Telluria mixta: one gene and its partner. The protein of the gene in region 1 interacts with the protein of each later gene in a pairwise test. Links are inferred from orthologs where the notes say so. Each region holds a gene or a part of one and is shown in the gene's direction. Other genes may lie near its edges. The genes, in order: ftsL and ftsB.

Region 1 (11,108 bases):
ATGGTTCGTTCGAGCGCGATGAACTCGTGAATTACCTGCGCGTCGAGGAAATGGGCGTCGTTTCCTGAGCGAATGGATAAGCGTCAAACAATGCTTTAGTGCAATCACGTAAGCTGCCCGCTGGTTCCGACGAATGGAGGCTGCATGAACATCAAACACTGGAAAATCGGTACGCGGCTGGGTGGCGCGTTTGCGCTGCTGCTCGCGTTGCTGGCGGCATGCATCTGGTTCGGCATCGCCAGCCTGCATCTGCTGAATGAAGGAACGTCGAAGATCGTCAACGAGGATTATCCGAAAACGGTCCTCGCCTACGAAAGCCTCGATGTCGTGAACCGCAATGCCCGCGCGATGCGCAATATGCTGTTGTGGGATAAACCCGAAGAAGTGGCGCGGGAACGGCAGACCGTGCTTCAGAACAGGCAGGAAAACACCGCCAATCTCGACAAGCTGGCGGCACTGATCAAATCCGACGAAGGCAAGATCAAGCTGAAAGCCGTGCAGGATGCGAGGGAGGTGTACCGCACGTCGCAGCAGGCCTTTCTCGACATGATGGATGCCGGTAAAAAACCGGAAGCCGCGACTTTTCTGTTGACCCAGGTGCGCAAGGACCAGCGCAGCTATTTCGACGCCGTGCGCGAATTGATCAAGCTGCAGGATGCGCGCGTGCTCGACAGCGGCCGTCGTGCCGAGGACACCTATCGCACGGCCAGCACCTGGCTGATGGGCCTGGCGGCACTGGCCCTCGCGCTGGGTGCGTCTGTCGCCATCTGGATCACGCGTTCGATCACGGGGCCGCTGCGGCAGGCGGTGGGCGTGGCGCGCACCGTGGCCACCGGCGACCTGAGCGCACGGATCGACGTCCATTCGGCGGACGAAACCGGCCAGCTGCTGCAAGCCCTGCGCGACATGAACGAAGCGCTGGTCAACATCGTCGGCGAAGTGCGCAGCGGCACCGAGACCATCGCGTCCGCATCGCAGCAGATCGCGTCCGGCAACGCCGACCTGTCCTCGCGCACCGAGGAGCAGGCATCGTCGCTGGAAGAGACGGCGTCGTCGATGGAAGAGCTGACGTCGACGGTGAAACAGAATGCGGACAATGCGCGCCAGGCCAACCAGTTCGCCGTGTCCGCATCGGAAGTGGCGGAGAAGGGCGGCGCGGTGATGGCGGAAGTGGTCGACACCATGGGCGCGATCAACGAATCCGCGCGCAAGATCGTCGACATCATCGCGGTCATCGACGGCATCGCCTTCCAGACCAATATCCTGGCGCTGAACGCAGCCGTCGAGGCGGCGCGCGCCGGCGAGCAGGGACGGGGTTTCGCGGTGGTGGCGTCGGAAGTGCGCAGCCTTGCGCAGCGCAGCGCGGCGGCCGCGAAGGAAATCAAGGCGCTGATCGACAACTCCGTCCAGAAGGCGGACGCCGGCAGCAGGCTGGTCGACCAGGCCGGAACGACGATGCGCGACGTGGTCGAGAGCATCCGCCGCGTGGCCGATATCATGGGCGAGATCAGCGCGGCCAGCCAGGAGCAGACCGACGGCATCGGGCAGGTGCAGCTTGCCATTTCGCAGATGGACCAGACCACGCAGCAGAATGCCGCGCTGGTCGAGGAAGCGGCCGCGGCGTCCGAGCAGCTGCGCGAGCAGGCGGCCAAGCTGTCGCAGACCGTTTCCGTGTTCAGGCTGGGCGGTGCACACGACCGGCCCGTGCCGGTGCCCGCCGTGCAGCCCAGGCAGGCCGCGCCGGCGATCGCGCCGCCGGTGCGGAAGAAACCTGTTGCGCCGGCCAAGACGTCGACAGAGCGGCCGCGCGCCAGGCATCTGGCCAGTGCCGGCGCGGACGAGGAGTGGGAAGAGTTCTGACTGGTCTTTCAACCGCCCAGCAGTTTGCCATTCATCAGAATGCGAAGCGTACGGACGAACAGCACGACAATGGTGATCGTCACGATGACCAGGAGCGCACCCGCCAGGACATCCAGGACGATCGTCTGTCGTGCCGCCGCGTATTTCAACGCCGCGTTCGACAGCGCAGCCATGGGGAAGCTGATGGCCCACCACCCGGTCGCGAACGCGATCGAACGCCGGAATATCCGGGTGGCCAGAATCGCGAAGAAGAACAGGCCGACATAGAACAGCAAGGCCGCGAATGCGTCGATGCGTTGTACGACGTTGACATAAGCGAGGAACCCGACCTCGAACGGTGCGATGAGGATCATCATCGACGGCATCATGCCGGATGCGAGTGGCGCCTGGTGGACGAGCCGGGAAAAGATCATCGTGAAAAATACGATGGCCACGACTCCACCGACGCTTGCGGCGAAGAGATTGATTTCATGTGCCCAGGCCATCGGCAAGGTCCCGCCCGCTACCGCAATATCGAGTGTGGCGACGCCGGAGATCAGCAAGGATGGCGTCGCGTGGTCGGCATCCATATTTCCCTTGAGAAGTCGAGTCAGACTGATAAAGCTCAGTGCGATTGTCGAGATCGTGCCTATCGTCCAAACGATCTCCTGTAGCAATTTGCTGTAGGTTGCCACCACGGTTGATAGCAGCAAAATGCCGATCGTAATCGTGCCAAAGAAATTGCCGGCGATTGGATGAGTGAATTCATCTTTCACGGCGGATGGATATTTTGCCCACTTTGCGCCATAGCCAAGCGCAAGCGCAATGAACACGACGATTGCCGTCAACCCGACGGCGTCGGCAATCATCGTCCCGGCGCCAAACACATTCGAAGCGACCCGCCAGGCCAGCGAAAGGCCTGCCAGGCCCATCACGGCGCCGAACAGATTGACGGGCAGGTGCTTGACCGAACCCCATGACGCGGTCAGCGCCGGCTGTTTGTCGATACTGGTTTCCATTCGGTTATCTCGGTAAGTGGTTAACCAGCGTTTTCCGGGGCCGGCCGTATCACGTCGAGCTTGACGCGGGCCAGCGCGAAGGCTTCCCGCAGCACCGACATATCGCCGATATGGTTTGCGAGCAGTAGTACGAGCTGGCTATCGAGAATTCGGCTCCGGGTCGGGTCGAGCCCGGCGTGGGAATCGTCCAGCATGCTGTAGAAAGCCTCGAAGTCGTCCAGGTTCTGATGTAGCCGCATCAGGGGCAGGGTGCTCACAAACTCTCCTTCAGGAATGATGAAATGAGAGTCTATGGAGTTGCAGCCATAAAGAGAATCCCATACTATTGAAAGTCATTCTTTCAATAATTGAGAGTATCGATGGATCGCCTCGAGGCCATGTCCATTCTGCTGGCCGTGGTCGATGCCGGTAGCCTGTCGGCCGCGGCACGCCGTCTCGGCATGCCGCTCCCTACGGTCAGCCGCAAGGTCGCGGAGCTGGAAGCGCATCTGCGCGCGCGCCTGCTGCACCGGACGACCCGGCAGCTATCGCTGACCGAAGCGGGCGCTGCCTACGTCGCGGCGTGCCGGCGCATCCTCGACGACGTCGGCGAAGCCGAGCGTATCGCGACCGGCGAGTACGGTGCACCCAAGGGAGAGCTCGCGGTAACTGCACCGATCGTTTTTGGACGGCTGCACATCGTCCCGGTGGTTGCGGAATTCCTCGCGCAGTATCCGGAGATCAGGATCAAGCTGCTGCTCACGGACCGCGTCGTTCACTTGATGGAAGAGCAGATCGATGTCGCGCTACGCATCGGCAAGCTTCCCGACAGTACCCTGATGGCGAGCCAGGTAGGCGCGGTCCGCACGGTCGTCTGCGCGAGCCCTGCCTATCTGGCGCAACGCGGCGTGCCGGCCGGGCCCGCGGCACTGACGGCGCACGATTGCATCGGTTTCGATGTGCTGGAATCGCGGCGCGCCTGGGTGTTCGGCGATGGCAGGTCGACAGTGTCGGTGCCGGTCATCCCGCGTCTGGAGGTCAACACGGCGGAGGCGGCGATCGCCGCGGCGACATTGGGCGTGGGATTGATACGGGTGCTGTCCTACCAGGTGGCGGAAGCCGTCGGCAACGGCGCGCTCGACGTCGTCCTGCAGGACGACGAGCCGGCGCCGTTGCCGGTCAGCCTGGTACACAAGGGGCAGACGCCGCTGCCGCGCAAGCTTCGGGTCTTCCTCGATTTCGCGGCGCCGCGCCTGCGCGCCCGTATCACGCCGGTGCCCGGCTAGAACCCGATCCGCCCCTTGCCCGGCGTGGGCTTGAGGCGGATATCGTCGGCTTTGACGTGCACCCTCCCGTCCGCCACCGCATAGCCAAGCCCATCCAGCAAGGTCTTGCGCAAGTCGCGCGGCGACACGCCCGCAAGCCTGTCCAGCACGACGTCGCCCAGCATCGGATCGAACGCCGCCAGGTTCAGCTCGCGCAACAGCCCGGCATACATGCGCTGGGCGATGCCGGCCGCCTGTTCCGGGGTCGGCGCCGGCACTTCGTAGACGGCCATCCGGTTCAGCAGCGGGTGCGGGATGCCTTCGGTGGAGTTCGCGGTGAGCACCCAGAAAATCTGCGAGGCGTCGATGTCGACGTCGATGAATTCGTCGCGGAACGCGCTGGCCGTTTCCGGTTCCAGTAATTGATAGAGCGCCGCGAGCGGGTCGGATTGCGAGGAGCCCGTCGCCTTTTCCACCTCGTCCAGCACGATCACCGGGTTTGCGAACTGGCCGCGCACGAGGCGTTCGGCCACCTTGCCGCACTTGGCGCCGCGCCAGCTGGCCGAACTGCCCGTGATGACGAAGCCGGCCGACAGGGCGTTCATGCTGATCAGCTCGTAGTCCGTCTGCATGACCTTCGCCAAGCGCTTGGCGAAATGGGTCTTTCCCACGCCCGGGCCGCCCAGCAGCAGGATCGGCATGACGTTGAACCCTTTATCGCCGGCATGGGCCAACCGCAGATAGCGCGCGAGGTCGTCCAGCACGTCGTCGAAATTGGGACATTCCTCGAACAGCGGATCGAGGGCGTCGATGGAAGAGGGGGTAGTGACGAAACGTTCGGCGCCGGTCTCGAGCATGCGTTCATAGAACGCTTCGAGCTCGGGCGAACGTCCGCGGCTACGGTCGAGCGCGCCCTGTACTTCATTGAGATCGTAGACGGCACGGCTGCGGGCCAACGTAATGCTCATGGCAAAACTCCTGCGCGATAGTACGGACTCACTTATACTACGAGGCTCCCCGAAACAACCGCCAAGCGAGCCGGAAACGGCCGGGTGATCGCCTCGCCTTCATTCTAACGCGCACGGGATCGAATCACGGTTCCTGTCGTGCTGAGCACGTTGCCATAAGGCAACCTACCGACAGTCAAGACTTGTCCTTTATCAAGGGTAAAACACATGTGTGCAGATGAGGTGGCACATGCATTGTTTTACCTAAGTGCCTAATTTTGCTCAACATTTTTACTTGAGGTTCCGTCAAGTAAGTTCGCTAAGTCATTGGTTTCATTGGCAATTTCGCCGTTTTCTAAACGTGAATTCGCTTGACCACAGACAACGCTTCCTCTAAAGTGGGAAACGGTGGCAAAAAGTGCAGTTTTGTGGGAGATCGGTGTATCTCCCGGCGCCTAAAAATAATCAGACTGATAACTCTCCAAAACTAGGTACAACGTGTTTCAGGGCGCGTCAGCGATCAATCTCGATGCCAAAGGACGGATGTCAATACCGGCCAAGCATCGCGACGCCTTGATGCAGCAATGTGAAGGCCGTATGACGCTCACGAAACACCCGCATGGTTGCCTGTTGTTCTTCCCGCGCCCGGTGTGGGAAGAGCATCGCGAACAGATCGCCGCCTGGCCGATGTCGGCGCGGGCGTGGCAACGCATTTTCCTGGGGAACGCCTGCGATGTCGAGATGGACGGCGCGGGTCGGGTGCTCATTTCGCCCGAGCTGCGCAATGCAGTTGGTTTGGAGAAGGAAGTGATGATGCTCGGGATGGGGACCCATTTCGAGATCTGGGACGCCGCCAAGCTGGCAGAAAACGAGGCCCAAGCCGTCGCGGGTGGCATGCCCGATGTCCTTTCCAATTTCTCCTTCTAAGGCGCCGCATGAATGTGACTCAGCCGGTGCCCGGTTTGCAGCATCGTACGGTGCTGTTGGATGAAGCAGTCGATGCACTCGCCCTCGAAGGCGATCGCACGGCAGGCATTTATATAGATGGCACGTTCGGCCGCGGCGGTCATAGCCGGCTGATCCTGTCGAAACTGGCGCCCGAGGGGCGCCTGATCGGTTTCGACAAGGATCTCCAGGCGATCGCGACGGCCGAACAGATGAACGATCCGCGCTTTTCGATCGTGCACGACAGCTTCGCGACGATGCGCGAAGCGCTGGCGGCGCGGGGCGTGCACCAGGTCGACGGCATCCTGCTGGACCTGGGCATCTCCTCGCCCCAGGTCGACGATGCGAGCCGCGGGTTCAGCTTCCGCAACGATGGTCCCCTGGACATGCGGATGGATACGACACGGGGTATTTCCGCCGCCGCCTGGCTGGCCGAAGTGCCGGAGAAACAACTGGAAAAGGTGATTCGGGATTATGGGGAAGAACGGTTTGCTTTTCAGATTGCAAAGGCGATTGTTGCTGGCCGGGCAATCGAACCAATTTCAAGCACACGACAGCTTGCCGCAATCGTGGCAAACGCGGTCAAAACCCGGGAGAAAGGCAAGGATCCGGCAACCCGCACCTTTCAGGCTATCCGGATTTTCATCAATCAAGAGCTTGAGGACCTTGAAGCAGGTCTGAACGCCGCCTTCGAACTGCTGGCGCCCGGCGGGCGCCTGTCCGTGATCAGCTTCCACTCGCTGGAAGACCGCATGGTCAAGCAGTTCCTGGCGTCGAAGGCCAAGGTCGAGCAACCGGACCGCCGGTTGCCGATCCGCGCCGTCGATTTGCCCAAGCCCTTGATGAAGTTGATCAGCAAGACGAAACCCTCCGGCGTGGAAGTCGACGCCAATCCGCGCGCCCGTTCGGCGGTGCTGCGCGTGGCCGAACGGCTGGGAGCGGACGCATGACGGGCAAGCTGAACGTCGTGCTGACCGTGCTCCTCGTCGGCTGCGCGCTGTCGGTCGTGAACGCGCGCTACCAGGCGCGCCACCTGTTCATCGACCAGGAAAAGCTGGTACAGCAGCAGCGCCAGCTCGAGATCGACTGGGCACAGCTCCAGCTCGACCAGTCCACCCTCGGCAAGAACGAACGCATCGAGCAGATCGCGCGCAAGCAGCTGGACATGGCACCGCTGTCTCCGGCGCGTACCCAATACCTGATGGAAGGTGGTAAATGAAGGCCGGCACGAACGGATCCCGCGTCGCCGCCGCCAAGGGCGTGGCGTTTTCCAAGAGCCCCGTGCTGGCCGTGCGGCTGCCGGACTGGCGCTCGCGCGTCGTCCTGTTCGTGCTGTTCGCCGCGTTCTTCGCGCTGGCCGGACGCGCGATGTGGCTGCAGGGCGTCTCCAACCGCTTCCTGCAGAAGCAGGGCGCGAGCCGCTACGAGCGCACGCTCGAACTGCCGGCCACGCGCGGCAAGATCTTCGACCGCAACGGCATCGTGCTCGCGTCGTCGCTGCCGGTGAAGGCCGTGTGGGCGATCCCCGAGGACGTGCTGGATTCGCCGCGTCCCAAGCTGCGCGAACTGGCGCAACTGCTCGACCTGCCCGAGGCCGACCTGCTGAAGAAGCTCGACTCGGACCGCACCTTCGTCTACCTGAAGCGCCAGGTGGAGATGGACGTCATCGCCAAGATCGAGAAGCTCGGCATCGACGGCATCGACACGCGCAAGGAATACAAGCGCTATTACCCGCAAGGCGAGGTGATGGCGCACATCGTCGGCTTCACGAACGTCGAGGACGTGGGACAGGAAGGCATCGAGCTCGCGCAGCAGAAGAACCTCGTGGGCCAGACGGGCAGCCGGCGCGTGATCAAGGACCGCCTGGGCCGCATCGTCGAGGACGTGGGCCTGTCGCGCGAGCCGCACGACGGCAAGGACATCACGCTGTCGGTCGATTCCAAGCTGCAGTACATCGCCTTCAACAGCATCAAGGAGGCCGTCGAGAAGTTCCACGCCAAGGCCGGCGCCGCCGTCGTGCTGGACGTGCACACGGGCGAGGTGCTGGCGCTGACCAACTGGCCGACGTACAACCCGAACGACCGCTCGCGCCTGACGGGCGAGCAGCTGCGCAACCGCGTCATCACCGACACGTTCGAGCCGGGTTCCACCCTGAAGCCGTTCACCGTCGCGCTGGCGCTGGACAAGGGCCTGATCAAGCCGACCACGCTGTTCGACACTGGCAACGGCCGTTACCAGACCGGCGGCCACACGATCCGCGATACCCACCCGCACGGCGTCATCGACGTCGGCACCATCATCCAGAAATCGTCCAACATCGGCACGACCAAGATCTCCGAGCTGCTGTCGGCCCAGGAGATGTGGGAGATGTTCACCAAGGTCGGCTTCGGCCAGGCACCGCGCTACGGTTTCCCGGGCGCCGCGGCCGGCCGCGTGCGTCCCTACAAATCGTGGCCGATCGTCGCCAAGGCCAACATGTCGTTCGGCCAGGGCATCTCGATGTCGCTGCTGCAGCTGGCGCATGCGTGGCTGATCTTCGCGCGCGACGGCGACGTCATTCCGCTGTCGTTCCAGAAGGTGACCGACAAGCCGGTCGGCCAGCAGATCATCTCGCCGAAGGCGGCCGCGCAGATGCGCACGATGGTGGAATCGGTGGTGAGCCCGCAGGGTACGGCATCGCAGGCGCAGGTGGCCGGTTACCGCGTCGGCGGCAAGACCGGTACGGCGCAGAAAGTCATCAACGGCCGCTATTCGCAGACGCACTACGTCGGCAACTTCGTCGGCATCGCGCCGATGTCGAACCCGCGTTTCGTCATCGCGGTGATGATCGACGATCCATCCGGACCGTTCCACACCGGCGGCGCGGTCGCGGCGCCGACGTTCGCGGCGCTGGCCGCGAATGCACTACGGGCCGCCAACGTGCCGCCCGACTCCACGGTCACCGACATCATCATTCCGGAACATCCGCTCGAGGAGAGTAATTGATGGCCGAGACGCCGAACATCATCGACTGGATGAAGGCCGCCGCACCAGGCGGCCGTCTCGTTTCCGACTCGCGCCGCGTGCGCAGCGGCGACGTGTTCTTCGCCTATCCGGGCGAGGCCGCCGACGGCCGCCGCTTCATCCGCTCCGCCATCGAGAACGGCGCCGCCGCCGTCGTGTACGACGACCGCGAATTCACCTGGGACGCCGCTTTGACGGTGCCCCATCTGGCTACGCAGGACCTGAAAAAGAACGCCGGCCCGATCGCGCACGCGTACTACGGCGCGCCCGATGCCGCCATGTTCACCGTCGGCGTCACGGGCACCAACGGCAAGACCTCGTGCGCGCTGTGGATCGCGCAGGCACTGGCCCATTTGAACGAGACCGCCGCCGTCATCGGCACCCTCGGCGTGGGCCTCGTGCGCGGCCGCGCGGAGCCGGAATTCGACGCGACCGGCTACACGACGCCGGACGCCGTGCTGCTCGCGACGGAACTCGCGAGGCTACGCGACGCGGGCGCGACGTCGCTCGCGATCGAGGTGTCGTCGATCGGCCTCGTCGAGCACCGCACGGCCGGCATGCACTTCGACGTGGCCGTGTTCACGAACCTCACGCGCGACCACCTCGACTACCACGGCGACATGGCGGCGTACGAAGCGGCGAAGCGCCAGCTGTTCGACTGGCCGGGCCTGAAAACGGCCGTCGTCAACCTGGACGACGAAGCGGGCGTGCGCATCGCGCGGCACCTGCGCAGCGAACGACCGGAAGTGGCCGTCCTCGGCTACACCTTGCGTGCGGTCCACGAGCAACCGGTGCTGGACGGCGTCGCCGTGCTGCGCGCATCGAACCTGCGCAGCCGTCCAAACGGCAGCGAATTCCACATCGAGTCGCCGTACGGCAGCGCGGTCGCGCGCACGCACATGGTCGGCCACTTCAACGCGAGCAACGTGCTGGCGGTGCTGGGCGCGCTGCTGGCGAAAGGCGTCGAACTGCGCGCCGCGCTCGACGCCGTCGAGGCGCTCGTCCCCGCGCCGGGCCGCATGCAGCAGCTCGGCGGCCACGACGCGCCGATGGTCGTGATCGACTACGCGCACACGCCGGACGCGCTGGAAAAGACGCTCGAAGCGCTGCGCCAGGTCGCGCAGGAGCGCGGCGGCCAGCTGTGGTGCGTGTTCGGCTGCGGCGGCGACCGCGATCCGGGCAAGCGTCCGCAAATGGGCCGCATCTCCCAGATGGCGGAGCACGTGCTCGTGACGAGCGACAACCCGCGCAGCGAGGAACCGCGCGCCATCATCGAGCAGATCGTGGCCGGCATGGACCCGCACCATCCGACGTCGACGCACCAGGCCATCGAGGACCGTGCCGCCGCGATCCTGTCGGCCGTGAAGCATGCCGCCAGGCCGGACGTGATCCTGCTGGCGGGGAAGGGCCATGAGCCTTACCAGGAAATCAAGGGCCGGAAGATTCCGTTTTCCGACGCCGACCACGCCGCGCTGGCGCTGACCGCGCGGCTCACCATGATGAGGACTGTCTGATGATTCGTGGCTCGATCGAGCAAGTGCTGGCAACCATCGAAGGCGCGCGCGTCACGCGCGACGCGTACTTCCAGGGGGTGTCGACCGACAGCCGGCAGGTGATGCCGGGGTCGCTGTTCGTCGCCCTGCGCGGCGAACGCTTCGATGCGCACGACTTCCTCGGCCAGCTGGTGGACAAGCCGATAGCAGCCGTCGTCGTCGAGAAGCTCCCCGACCACTATCCGCTGCCGGCCATCGTCGTGCCGGACACGCTCGTCGCGCTGGGCCGCATCGGCAACTTCTGGCGCCGCCGCTTCGCCATTCCCGTCATCGGTGTCACGGGCAGCAACGGCAAGACGACGGTCAAGGAAATGATCTCGGCCATCCTCGTCGCCGCCTTCGGCGCGGAAGGACGCCTGGCCACGCAGGGCAACCTGAACAACGAGATCGGCGTGCCGCTGACCGTGACGCGCCTGACCGACGCGCACAAGGCCGCCGTCGTGGAACTGGGCATGAACCACCCGGGCGAGATCGCGCGCCTGGCCGCCATCGCCGAGCCGACCGTCGCCGTCGTCAACAACGCCCAGCGCGAGCACCAGGAATTCATGCACACCGTGG
Region 2 (9,054 bases), 2.8 Mb from region 1 along the record:
CAAGAGCCGCCTGGGCGCGAACGCGATGCTGGCCGTCTCCATGGCCGTCGCCAAGGCCGCCGCTGAAGAAGCCGGCCTGCCGCTGTACCGCTACTTCGGCGGTTCGGGCGCGATGCAGATGCCGGTGCCGATGATGAACGTCATCAACGGCGGCGCGCACGCCGACAACAACCTGGACATCCAGGAATTCATGATCATCCCGGTCGGCGCTCCGTCGTTCAAGGAAGCCGTGCGCTACGGCGCCGAGGTGTTCCACACCCTGAAGAAGATCCTGCACAGCAAGGGCCTGAACACGGCCGTCGGCGACGAAGGCGGCTTTGCTCCGTCCGTCGCGAACCATGAAGAAGCCATCAAGCTGATCATGCAAGCGATCGAGCAGGCAGGCTACGTGGCCGGCCAGGACATCGCCATCGGCCTGGACTGCGCCGCCAGCGAGTTCTACAAGGACGGCAAGTACGTGCTGGAAGGCGAAGGCGGCCTGCAGCTGTCGGCCCAGGACTTCACCAACATGCTGGCCACCTGGTGCGACAAGTACCCGATCGTCTCGATCGAGGACGCCATGGCCGAAGGCGACTGGGAAGGCTGGGCAACGCTGACCGCCGCCCTGGGCAAGAAGGTGCAACTGGTGGGCGACGACCTGTTCGTCACCAACACCAAGATCCTGAAAGAAGGCATCCAGAAGGGCATCGGCAACTCGATCCTGATCAAGATCAACCAGATCGGCACCCTGACCGAGACCTTCGCCGCCATCGAGATGGCCAAGCGCGCTGGCTACACGGCCGTGATCTCGCACCGTTCGGGCGAGACCGAAGACTCGACCATCGCCGACATCGCCGTCGGCATGAACGCCCTGCAGATCAAGACGGGCTCGCTGTCGCGTTCGGACCGCATGGCCAAGTACAACCAGCTGCTGCGCATCGAGGAAGACCTGGGCGACATCGCCAGCTACCCGGGCCGCGATGCTTTCTATAACCTGAAGTAATGCTGTAGTATGGACACGGGTTCGTTCGCCGGGCCCGTGTCGTTATCCCGCCAGCCGTATTCATCCATGCGTCTCATCACCCTTGCCCTGGCAGCCCTGCTGCTGCTGATCCAGTATCCCCTGTGGTTGGGGAAGGGCGGCTGGCTTACCGTGGCCGACCTGGAATCCCAGGTGGCGGCCTCCCGTGCCAAGACCGAACAGCTGAAAGCCCGCAATGCCAAGCTGGAATCGGAAGTGCGCGACCTGAAGGATGGCCTCGGCGCCGTCGAGGAACGCGCGCGCTACGAACTGGGCATGATCAAGTCGAACGAGATCTTCGTGCAGGTATTGCGCAAGGACGAGAAGCCGGCCGTCATGATGACGGAACCGCCGCCGCCACCGCCGCCGAAGGTCAAGAAGGGCACGCCATGACCCCCACGGATGCTTCCCCGCCGGCGCTCGATACGCTCGAGGCCGTCGCAGGCTATCTCGCCGCCGCGTTCGATGCCGGCGATCCCGAGACCATGACGGAGGCGCTGAAGCTCGTCGCGCGCTCCGCGGGCCTCACGCACCTGGCCGCCGCGGCCGGCCTGCAGCGCGACCTGCTCGCCGCCGCCATGAATCGCGGCGAGATGGGCCTCGACAGTCTGCTGGCGATCATGAAGGTCATCGACTTGCACCGTCCGGCCGACGGCGCGCCCAACTGATCAAACTTCTCGCGCCCGCCGGCGTTCGCTGCCGCTGACTGATTGCAGCCGCGCACGCCGACGGGCCGCCCGTCAGGCGCTGGCCCCGACGGCGGCCGGCGGCGCATAACCCGGCTCCAGCAGGCCGGGAATCGGTTCTCCTTCCATGACGACGATCTCGCCGATGCTCTCCGCGCGCGCGACGATGCGGTCGCCGTTCGCGATATGGCTGCCCACGAGGGCGATCGGCCGGTTCGCATACGTCGACGCATGCCCGGCACCCGACACGATCACGCTCTCGCTGCCGTCCGGATAGCGCACCCGGTCGCCGACGCAGGCGATGCGGTAATCGTCGGCAGGCTCGCCCCGCGACGCGAGCACGACTTCACCGCCGCGGCGGGTGCGCGAGCCGATCGTGGCGATGGGGTAGCGGGCGATGACTTTACTACGGGGCGCGGCTGTGTTGGCGTTGGACGCTGCATCATTGGCACGTACTGATTTCATCCGGTTCTCCAAAAGTTTGCAAAACGGGACGCGAAAAGGCGACACATTCCCGGTGATAAGTGCACGGGTTCGTACACTGGAGGCCATTGAAACGTGTCGTTGATGTATGCCAATTGATGCAGCGCAAGTCGAACCGGCCGGACATCCGGAATCAGGCAATTCCGACAGGGTTGGCGGTTGACTTCCGACCGGCAATAAAGACGATGCCGCATCGACCTGTAGCGACAGGTCGTCTGCGGCAAAAGCGGTGTCAGGCAGACTGGCCGTTCTCGAGGAAGGAACGCAGCATCCACGCATTTTTTTCGTGGATCTCCATGCGGTCGCTCAGCATGCCGGCGCTCGGCTGGTCATTGGCCTCGTCGGCGATCTTGAACGCTTCGCGCACGGTGCGGATCAGCGCTTCCTGGCCATCGACCAGTTGGCGGATCATTTCCTGTGCGTTCGGCACACCGGCTTCTTCCTTGATGGACGACAGTTCCACGAAGCGGGCATAAGTACCCGGTGCGAAATGGCCCAGGGCGCGGATGCGTTCGGCGATATTGTCCAGCGCGTTCCACAGTTCCGTGTACTGTTCCATGAACATGATGTGCAGCGTCTGGAACATCGGACCCGTCACGTTCCAGTGGAAGTTATGGGTCTTCAGGTACAGCATGTAGCTGTCGGCGAGGACGCGCGACAGGGCATTGGCAATGTTCGCGCGGTCTTCGGTGCTGATGCCGATATTGATGTTGCTGCTCATGGTGCTCTCCTGTCTCAGTGTCATTGATGACAGCTTAGCAGGAACTATCAATAGCGGCAGTTTATATTCCCAATCAAAATGATAGGGGGCGTCAATGACGTCCCCGCGCGATCAGTGCTTCACGCTGGACGCGGGCGTCAAACCGTCGGCCGTCGTGTCGCTGGCGAACAATTGCGCGCAGTCGACGGCGTCGAAGCCGTAGTGCTTGCCGCAGAAGTCGCAGTTGATGCCCAGCTCACCCAGGTCGTGCAGGGCGGACTCGACTTCTTCCTTACCCAGCATCTTGAGCATGTTGCCGACTTTTTCGCGCGAGCACGAGCAGTGGAATTCCGGATGCAGCGGGTCGAACACGCGGATCGTCTCTTCCCAGAACAGGCGGCGGAGCAGCGTTTCCACGTCGGTCGTGAGCAGTTCTTCCTGCTTCAAGGTCTGGCCCAGCATGATGGCGCGGGTCCACGTCTCGAGGTCTTCTTCCTCGCTGGCCTGCTTGACCTGGCCTTCGACATTGGAATTGCGCGGCAACTTTTGCAGCAGCAGGCCGCGTGCGACATGCTCGTCGGCCGCCAGCCACAGCTTGGTATCCATCTGTTCCGAGCGCAGCATGTAGTTCTCGATGACGGTCGCCATGTCTTCGCCGACGAGCGGTACGACGCCCTGGTACGGCTGCTGGCCCGGGACCTTGTCCTGCGGGTCGAGCGTGATCACGAAGCGGCCGCGGCCGTGCTGGTTCAGCAACTGGGCGACGGACGCGTCGTCCGGCACCTCGGCGCCTTCGCTCAGCTTGGCGGTGGCGCGCATGCGCAGGTTCGCGTCGCACTCGACGACGAGCAGCTTCACCAGGCCGTCGCCATGGATCTGCATGACGATCGAGCCGTTGAACTTGAGGTTGGCGGACAACAGCGCCGCCGCGGCGACCATTTCGCCCAGCAAGGCGCGCACCGCCTTCGGGTAGACGTGGCGCGACTGGATCTCGCGCCACGCATTGGAGATCTCGACGAGCTCGCCGCGCACGGCTGCGTTGTCGAAGATAAATTTCTGGAGGGTGTCCTTGCTGGTATCAGTCGTCATTCTTTATCCGATTTTCTTGAGCTCCGCCTTGAAGCGTTTGCCGCGCTCGATATAGCTTTCGGCGCTGCGCTGCAGGCGGAGCAGGTCGTCTTCCGTAAGCGTGCGTACCACCTTGGCCGGGGCGCCCAGGATCAGCGAACCGTCCGGGAATTCCTTGCCTTCGGTGACCACAGCGCCGGCTCCCACGAGGCAGCCCTTGCCGATCTTCGCGCCGTTCAGCACCACGGCCTGGATGCCGATCAGCGCGCCGTCGCCGACAGTGCAGCCGTGCAGCATCGCCTGGTGGCCGACGGTGACGTTCTTGCCGAGCACGAGCGGAAAGCCCATGTCCGTGTGCATCACCGTGCCTTCCTGGACATTGCTGCCGGTGCCGATCGTGATGCGCTCGTTGTCGCCGCGGATCGTTACGCCGGACCATACCGAGGCATCCGCCTCGACCGTCACTTTGCCGATCAGGTTGGCGGAATCGGCGATATAGGCCGAAGGATCGATCTCGGGCGCATCTTCGCCCAGCTGGTAAATCGCCATGGAGTGCTCGCGGAAGGTTGAGATGCCGTATTTTACGCCGTTGCGCACTTAAGCGGCCCAGATGGGGCCGGCCAGCAGGATTACAAGCTTCGTGCTTATAATGCGAACGGTCGTACTTATTTAACTCCTGAACAGGAAATGCCATGACACCGTCCCGCTCCGAATTCCTCACCATCCGCGGCCTGCGCACCCACGTCCGCCACTGGGGCCGCGAGGGCGCGCCCAAGCTGTTCATGGCACATGGCTGGATGGACATGTCGGCGTCGTTCCAGTTCGTCGTCGACGCGCTGGCCGGCGACTGGCACGTGATCGCCCACGACTGGCGCGGCTTCGGCCTCACCGAGCGCTCCGGCAACGACACGTACTGGTTTCCCGACTACTTCGCCGACCTGGAAGCGATCCTCGACCATTATTCGCCCGGCGAGCCCGTGAACCTGCTGGGCCACAGCATGGGTGGCAACATCGTGAGCGTGTATGCGGGCGTGCGGCCGGAGCGCATTGCGAAGCTGATCAACCTGGAAGGTTTCGGGTTGCCTGCGACGCGCCCCGAACAGGCGCCCGGCCGCTACGCCAAGTGGCTCGACGAAGTGAAGGCGCCGCCCACCATGCGCGGCTACGCCAGCCTGGACGAGGTGGCGACGCGCCTGCAGAAGACGAACCCGCGCCTGCCCGCCGCTCGCGCCGCCTTCCTCGCGCAGCACTGGGCCGCACGGAATGCGCAAGGCGAATGGGAAATCCTGGGCGACCCGGCGCACAAGATGCCGGGGCCGCTGCTGTACCAGGTGGAAGAGGTGCTCGCGTGCTGGCGCCGCATCACGGCGCCCGTGCTGTGGGTCGAGGCCGAGCACACGGACATGTGGCGCTGGATGGGTCCGAAGGAAGAGGCCCGCCACGAAGTCGACCGCCGGCTCGCGCAACTGGCGAAGGTCACGCCGCGCATGATGCCGGACGCGGGCCACATGCTGCATCACGATCAACCGGAAGTGCTGGCGCGCATGATCGAGGAATTCCTGGCGGCGTGATCGAACCCGAACCGCGTACAATGGTATTTCGAAAAGATACCTGTGCCCGGACCTGCCATGAAAGTCGACCTCCACTGCCACTCCAACGTCTCCGACGGCGTGCTCGCACCCGCCGCCGTGGCCGCGTATGCCCGCAAGGGCGGTGTCGACGCATGGGCGCTGACGGATCACGACGAGATCGGGGGCATCAAGGCCGCGCGCGCCAAGGCGCAGGAACTGGGCATGCGCTTCGTGCCGGGCGTGGAGATTTCCGTGACGTGGGCCGGCGAGACCATCCACGTCGTCGGTCTGCAGGTCGATGAAGACAATCCAACCCTCGTGCAAGGCCTGGCAGCCACGCGCCACGGGCGCGACGCGCGCGGGCGCGAGATCGCGGCGCAGCTCGACCAGGCCGGCATCCCGAATGCCTACGAAGGCGCGCTGAAATACGTCGGCAACCCGGACCTGCTGTCGCGCACCCACTTCGCGCGCTATCTGTGCGAGGTCGGCGCGTGTTCGACCACGTCGGAAGTGTTCCGCCGCTATCTCACGGAAGGCAAGCCGGGCTACGTGCCGCACCGCTGGGCCACGCTGGCCGACGCGATGGGCTGGATCCGCGCGGCCGGCGGCGTCCCCGTGATCGCGCACCCGGGCCGCTACCGCTTCGACGCGACGGCCGAGGGCGCGCTGTTCGACGAGTTCAAGCAGCTGGGCGGCAATGCGATCGAGGTCGTCACGGGCAGCCATACGCCGGACCAGTACGCGACGTATGCCGAGGTGGCGCGGCGCTACGGCTTCCTCGCGTCGCGCGGGACGGATTTCCACGCGCCGGGGGAGTCGCGCGTCGAGTTCGACCAGTTGCCGCCATTGCCGAGTGGCGTCACGCCGGTTTGGCATGATTGGTTCTAACGCCCGCGGCCGATGAGCCGTCGTCCCCGCGAAGGCGGGGACCCATACTGAACTTCCGACGTCGCGATCGTCAGTGGTCCGCAAATTGATCGATTTCGGTAACTCAGTATGGGTTCCCGCTTCCGCGGGAACGACGGATTGGGCTTGAAAAATCGTCATCCCACCCTTATCTTGTCGGACTGATATTGAACCCGGCCGGAGACCCGTCCCATGAAGCGCATACTGCTGTTCCTCGCCACCAACCTCGCCGTCGTGCTCGTGCTGTCGATCGTGCTGAACGTCCTCGGCGTGGGCCGCCCCGTCGGCGGGCAGGGCATCAACGTCGGGGCGCTGCTCGTGTTCTCGCTCGTCGTGGGCTTCACGGGCTCCATCATTTCCCTGCTGATGAGCAAGCCGATGGCGAAGATGTCCACCGGCGCGCGCGTCATCGAACAGCCGGGCAATGCCACCGAGGCGTGGCTGATGAGCACGGTGGGCAATCTCGCGCAGCGCGCGGGCATCGCCATGCCGGAAGTGGCCGTGTACGACGGCGAACCGAATGCGTTCGCGACGGGTGCCTTTAAAAATTCCGCGCTGGTTGCCGTGTCGACGGGCTTGCTCGCCAACATGAACCGCGAGGAAGTCGAGGCCGTGCTGGGCCACGAGATCGCGCACGTGGCCAACGGCGACATGGTCACGCTCACCCTGATCCAGGGCGTGGTGAACACGTTCGTCGTGTTCCTCGCGCGCGTGGTCGGCTTCTTCGTCGACAACCTCGTGTTCCGCCGCGGCAGCGACGAGCGCGGGCCGGGCTTCGGTTATGCGATCACCGTGTTCGTGTGCGAGATCCTGTTCGGCATCGTCGCGTCGATCATCGTCGCGTGGTTCTCGCGCCAGCGCGAATTCCGCGCCGACGCCGGATCGGCCCAGTTGCTGGGCAGCCCGCTGCCGATGCAGCATGCGCTGGCGCGCCTGTCCGGCATGCACCCGGGCGCGCTGCCGCAGTCGATGGCCGCGTCGGGCATTTCCGGCCACGGCAGCGGCTGGGGCGCGCTGTTCGCGTCGCACCCGCCCATGGAAGAACGCATCGCCGCACTTCAGGCGCTGCGCCAGACGGGGCTGGCGCGATGACCCAATACTTCGAAGTTCACCCCCAGAATCCGCAGGCGCGCCTGATCCGCCAGGCCGCGCAGATCATCCAGGGCGGCGGCATCGTCGCCGCGCCGACCGATTCCGCGTATGCGCTCGTGTGCCGCCTCGACGACAAGGCGGCCGTCGAAAAACTGCGGCGCATCCGCGGCGTCGACGAGAAGCATCATCTCACGCTGCTCGTGCGCGACCTGTCCGAGATCGCCACGTATGCGCGCGTCGACAACCGCCAGTACCGGCAACTGAAAGCCGTCACGCCGGGCCCGTACACGGTGATCCTGGAAGCGACGAAGGAAGTGCCGCGCAGGCTGTCGCACCCGTCGCGCAAGACGATCGGCATCCGCGTGCCGGAAAACACGATCCTGCTGGCGCTGCTGGAAGAGCTGGGCGAACCGCTGATCGGCACCACGTTGCAACTGCCGGGCGACGACAACATGCTGTCCGATCCGGACGAGGTGCGCGAGCGCCTCGACAGGCAGATCGAACTCGTGATCGACGGCGGTGCCGGCACGCTCGAACCCACCACCATCGTCGACCTCACGGGTCCCGACGCCGAGCTCGTACGCGAGGGCCGGGGCGATCCGGCCGCGTTCGGCCTGTAGGCCGAGGCCGCCGCTCCCGCGCGCTCTGATAGAATCGCAGGTTATGGATGAACTCATACGCAATCTGGCAGTATATGCACTGCCTGTCCTCTTTGCGCTGACGATGCACGACGCCGCCCAGGCGTTCGTCGCGAAACGCTTCGGAGACAACACCGCACACGCCGCCGGGCGTACCACTTTCAATCCGCTGGCTCACATCGATCCGATCGGCACCATCGTCATTCCGGTGGTGATGTACCTGACGGTGCACTTCGTGTTCGGCTACGCGAAACCGCTGCCGATCAACTACGGGCAGATGCGCAATCCGAAGCGCGACATGGCGTGGGTCGCCCTGGCCGGTCCGGGTGCGAACTTCCTGATGGCGCTGATCTGGCTCCTGCTGGGGATTTTCCTCGACTACTTCAGCGTGCAGGAGTCGTTCCCGCACCTCGTGGCGGACGCCGGCCTGAAGACGAACCTGTGGCTGATGGCGTTCAACCTGTTGCCGATCCCGTCGATGGATGGCGGCCGCGTACTGTTCAGCCTGCTGCCGCACAAGGCCGCATTCCAGTTCGCGCGCCTGGAACCGTACGGTTTCATCATCCTGCTCGCGCTGATCTTCCTGCACGTGATCGAGCACTGGCTGTTCTGGGTGGGCGTGATCGCGAACCTGCTGCTGCACCTGATCGTCTATCCCCTGAATTTTCTCCTGACCTGATACCGCCATGTTTCCCGACCGTGTCGTTTCCGGCATGCGCCCGACCGGGCTGATGCACCTTGGCCACTACCACGGGGCCCTGAAGAACTGGATCCGCATGCAGTCCGAACTGCCTTGCCTGTTCTTCGTGGCCGACTGGCACGCGTTGACCACGCATTACGACGACCCGGCGATCATCGAGAAAAGCACGTGGGACATGGTCATCGACTGGCTGGCGGCCGGCATCGATCC

Evidence for each region.
Region 2: the proteins of ftsL (region 1) and ftsB interact in binary tests that used the Escherichia coli proteins (3 or more experiments, as listed by UniProt). The link is inferred for Telluria mixta from one-to-one orthologs.

Annotation. Positions count from the first base shown.
Region 1 is NZ_CP119520.1:777,564-788,671, reverse strand. Bases 5,665-8,576 are described here. They hold ftsL (cell division protein FtsL), read left to right. Parts: upstream 5,665-6,940; coding sequence 6,941-7,213; downstream 7,214-8,576. Other genes in these bases: P0M04_RS03405 (peptidoglycan D,D-transpeptidase FtsI family protein), read left to right, coding at 7,210-8,576; rsmH (16S rRNA (cytosine(1402)-N(4))-methyltransferase RsmH), read left to right, coding at 5,985-6,944; mraZ (division/cell wall cluster transcriptional repressor MraZ), read left to right, coding at 5,665-5,976. Outside these bases: P0M04_RS03450 (hypothetical protein), read left to right, coding at 1-68; P0M04_RS03445 (methyl-accepting chemotaxis protein), read left to right, coding at 145-1,860; P0M04_RS03440 (SLAC1 anion channel family protein), read right to left, coding at 1,869-2,858; P0M04_RS03435 (DUF2783 domain-containing protein), read right to left, coding at 2,879-3,115; P0M04_RS03430 (LysR family transcriptional regulator), read left to right, coding at 3,218-4,123; P0M04_RS03425 (AAA family ATPase), read right to left, coding at 4,120-5,070; more of mraZ, read left to right, coding at 5,548-5,664; more of P0M04_RS03405, read left to right, coding at 8,577-8,979; P0M04_RS03400 (UDP-N-acetylmuramoyl-L-alanyl-D-glutamate--2,6-diaminopimelate ligase), read left to right, coding at 8,979-10,511; P0M04_RS03395 (UDP-N-acetylmuramoyl-tripeptide--D-alanyl-D-alanine ligase), read left to right, coding at 10,514-11,108. UniProt on the Escherichia coli protein: Essential cell division protein. May link together the upstream cell division proteins, which are predominantly cytoplasmic, with the downstream cell division proteins, which are predominantly periplasmic.
Region 2 is NZ_CP119520.1:3,616,199-3,625,252, forward strand. Bases 1-2,720 are described here. They hold ftsB (cell division protein FtsB), read left to right. Parts: upstream 1-1,048; coding sequence 1,049-1,393; downstream 1,394-2,720. Other genes in these bases: eno (phosphopyruvate hydratase), read left to right, coding at 1-982; P0M04_RS16115 (helix-turn-helix domain-containing transcriptional regulator), read left to right, coding at 1,390-1,668; P0M04_RS16120 (PAAR domain-containing protein), read right to left, coding at 1,741-2,151; P0M04_RS16125 (Dps family protein), read right to left, coding at 2,402-2,720. In the rest of the region: more of P0M04_RS16125, read right to left, coding at 2,721-2,890; Hsp33 family molecular chaperone HslO, read right to left, coding at 3,002-3,958; P0M04_RS16135 (gamma carbonic anhydrase family protein), read right to left, coding at 3,962-4,486; P0M04_RS16140 (alpha/beta fold hydrolase), read left to right, coding at 4,630-5,508; P0M04_RS16145 (3',5'-nucleoside bisphosphate phosphatase), read left to right, coding at 5,566-6,396; protease HtpX, read left to right, coding at 6,607-7,506; P0M04_RS16155 (L-threonylcarbamoyladenylate synthase), read left to right, coding at 7,503-8,126; P0M04_RS16160 (site-2 protease family protein), read left to right, coding at 8,230-8,823; P0M04_RS16165 (tryptophan--tRNA ligase), read left to right, coding at 8,831-9,054. UniProt on the Escherichia coli protein: Essential cell division protein. May link together the upstream cell division proteins, which are predominantly cytoplasmic, with the downstream cell division proteins, which are predominantly periplasmic.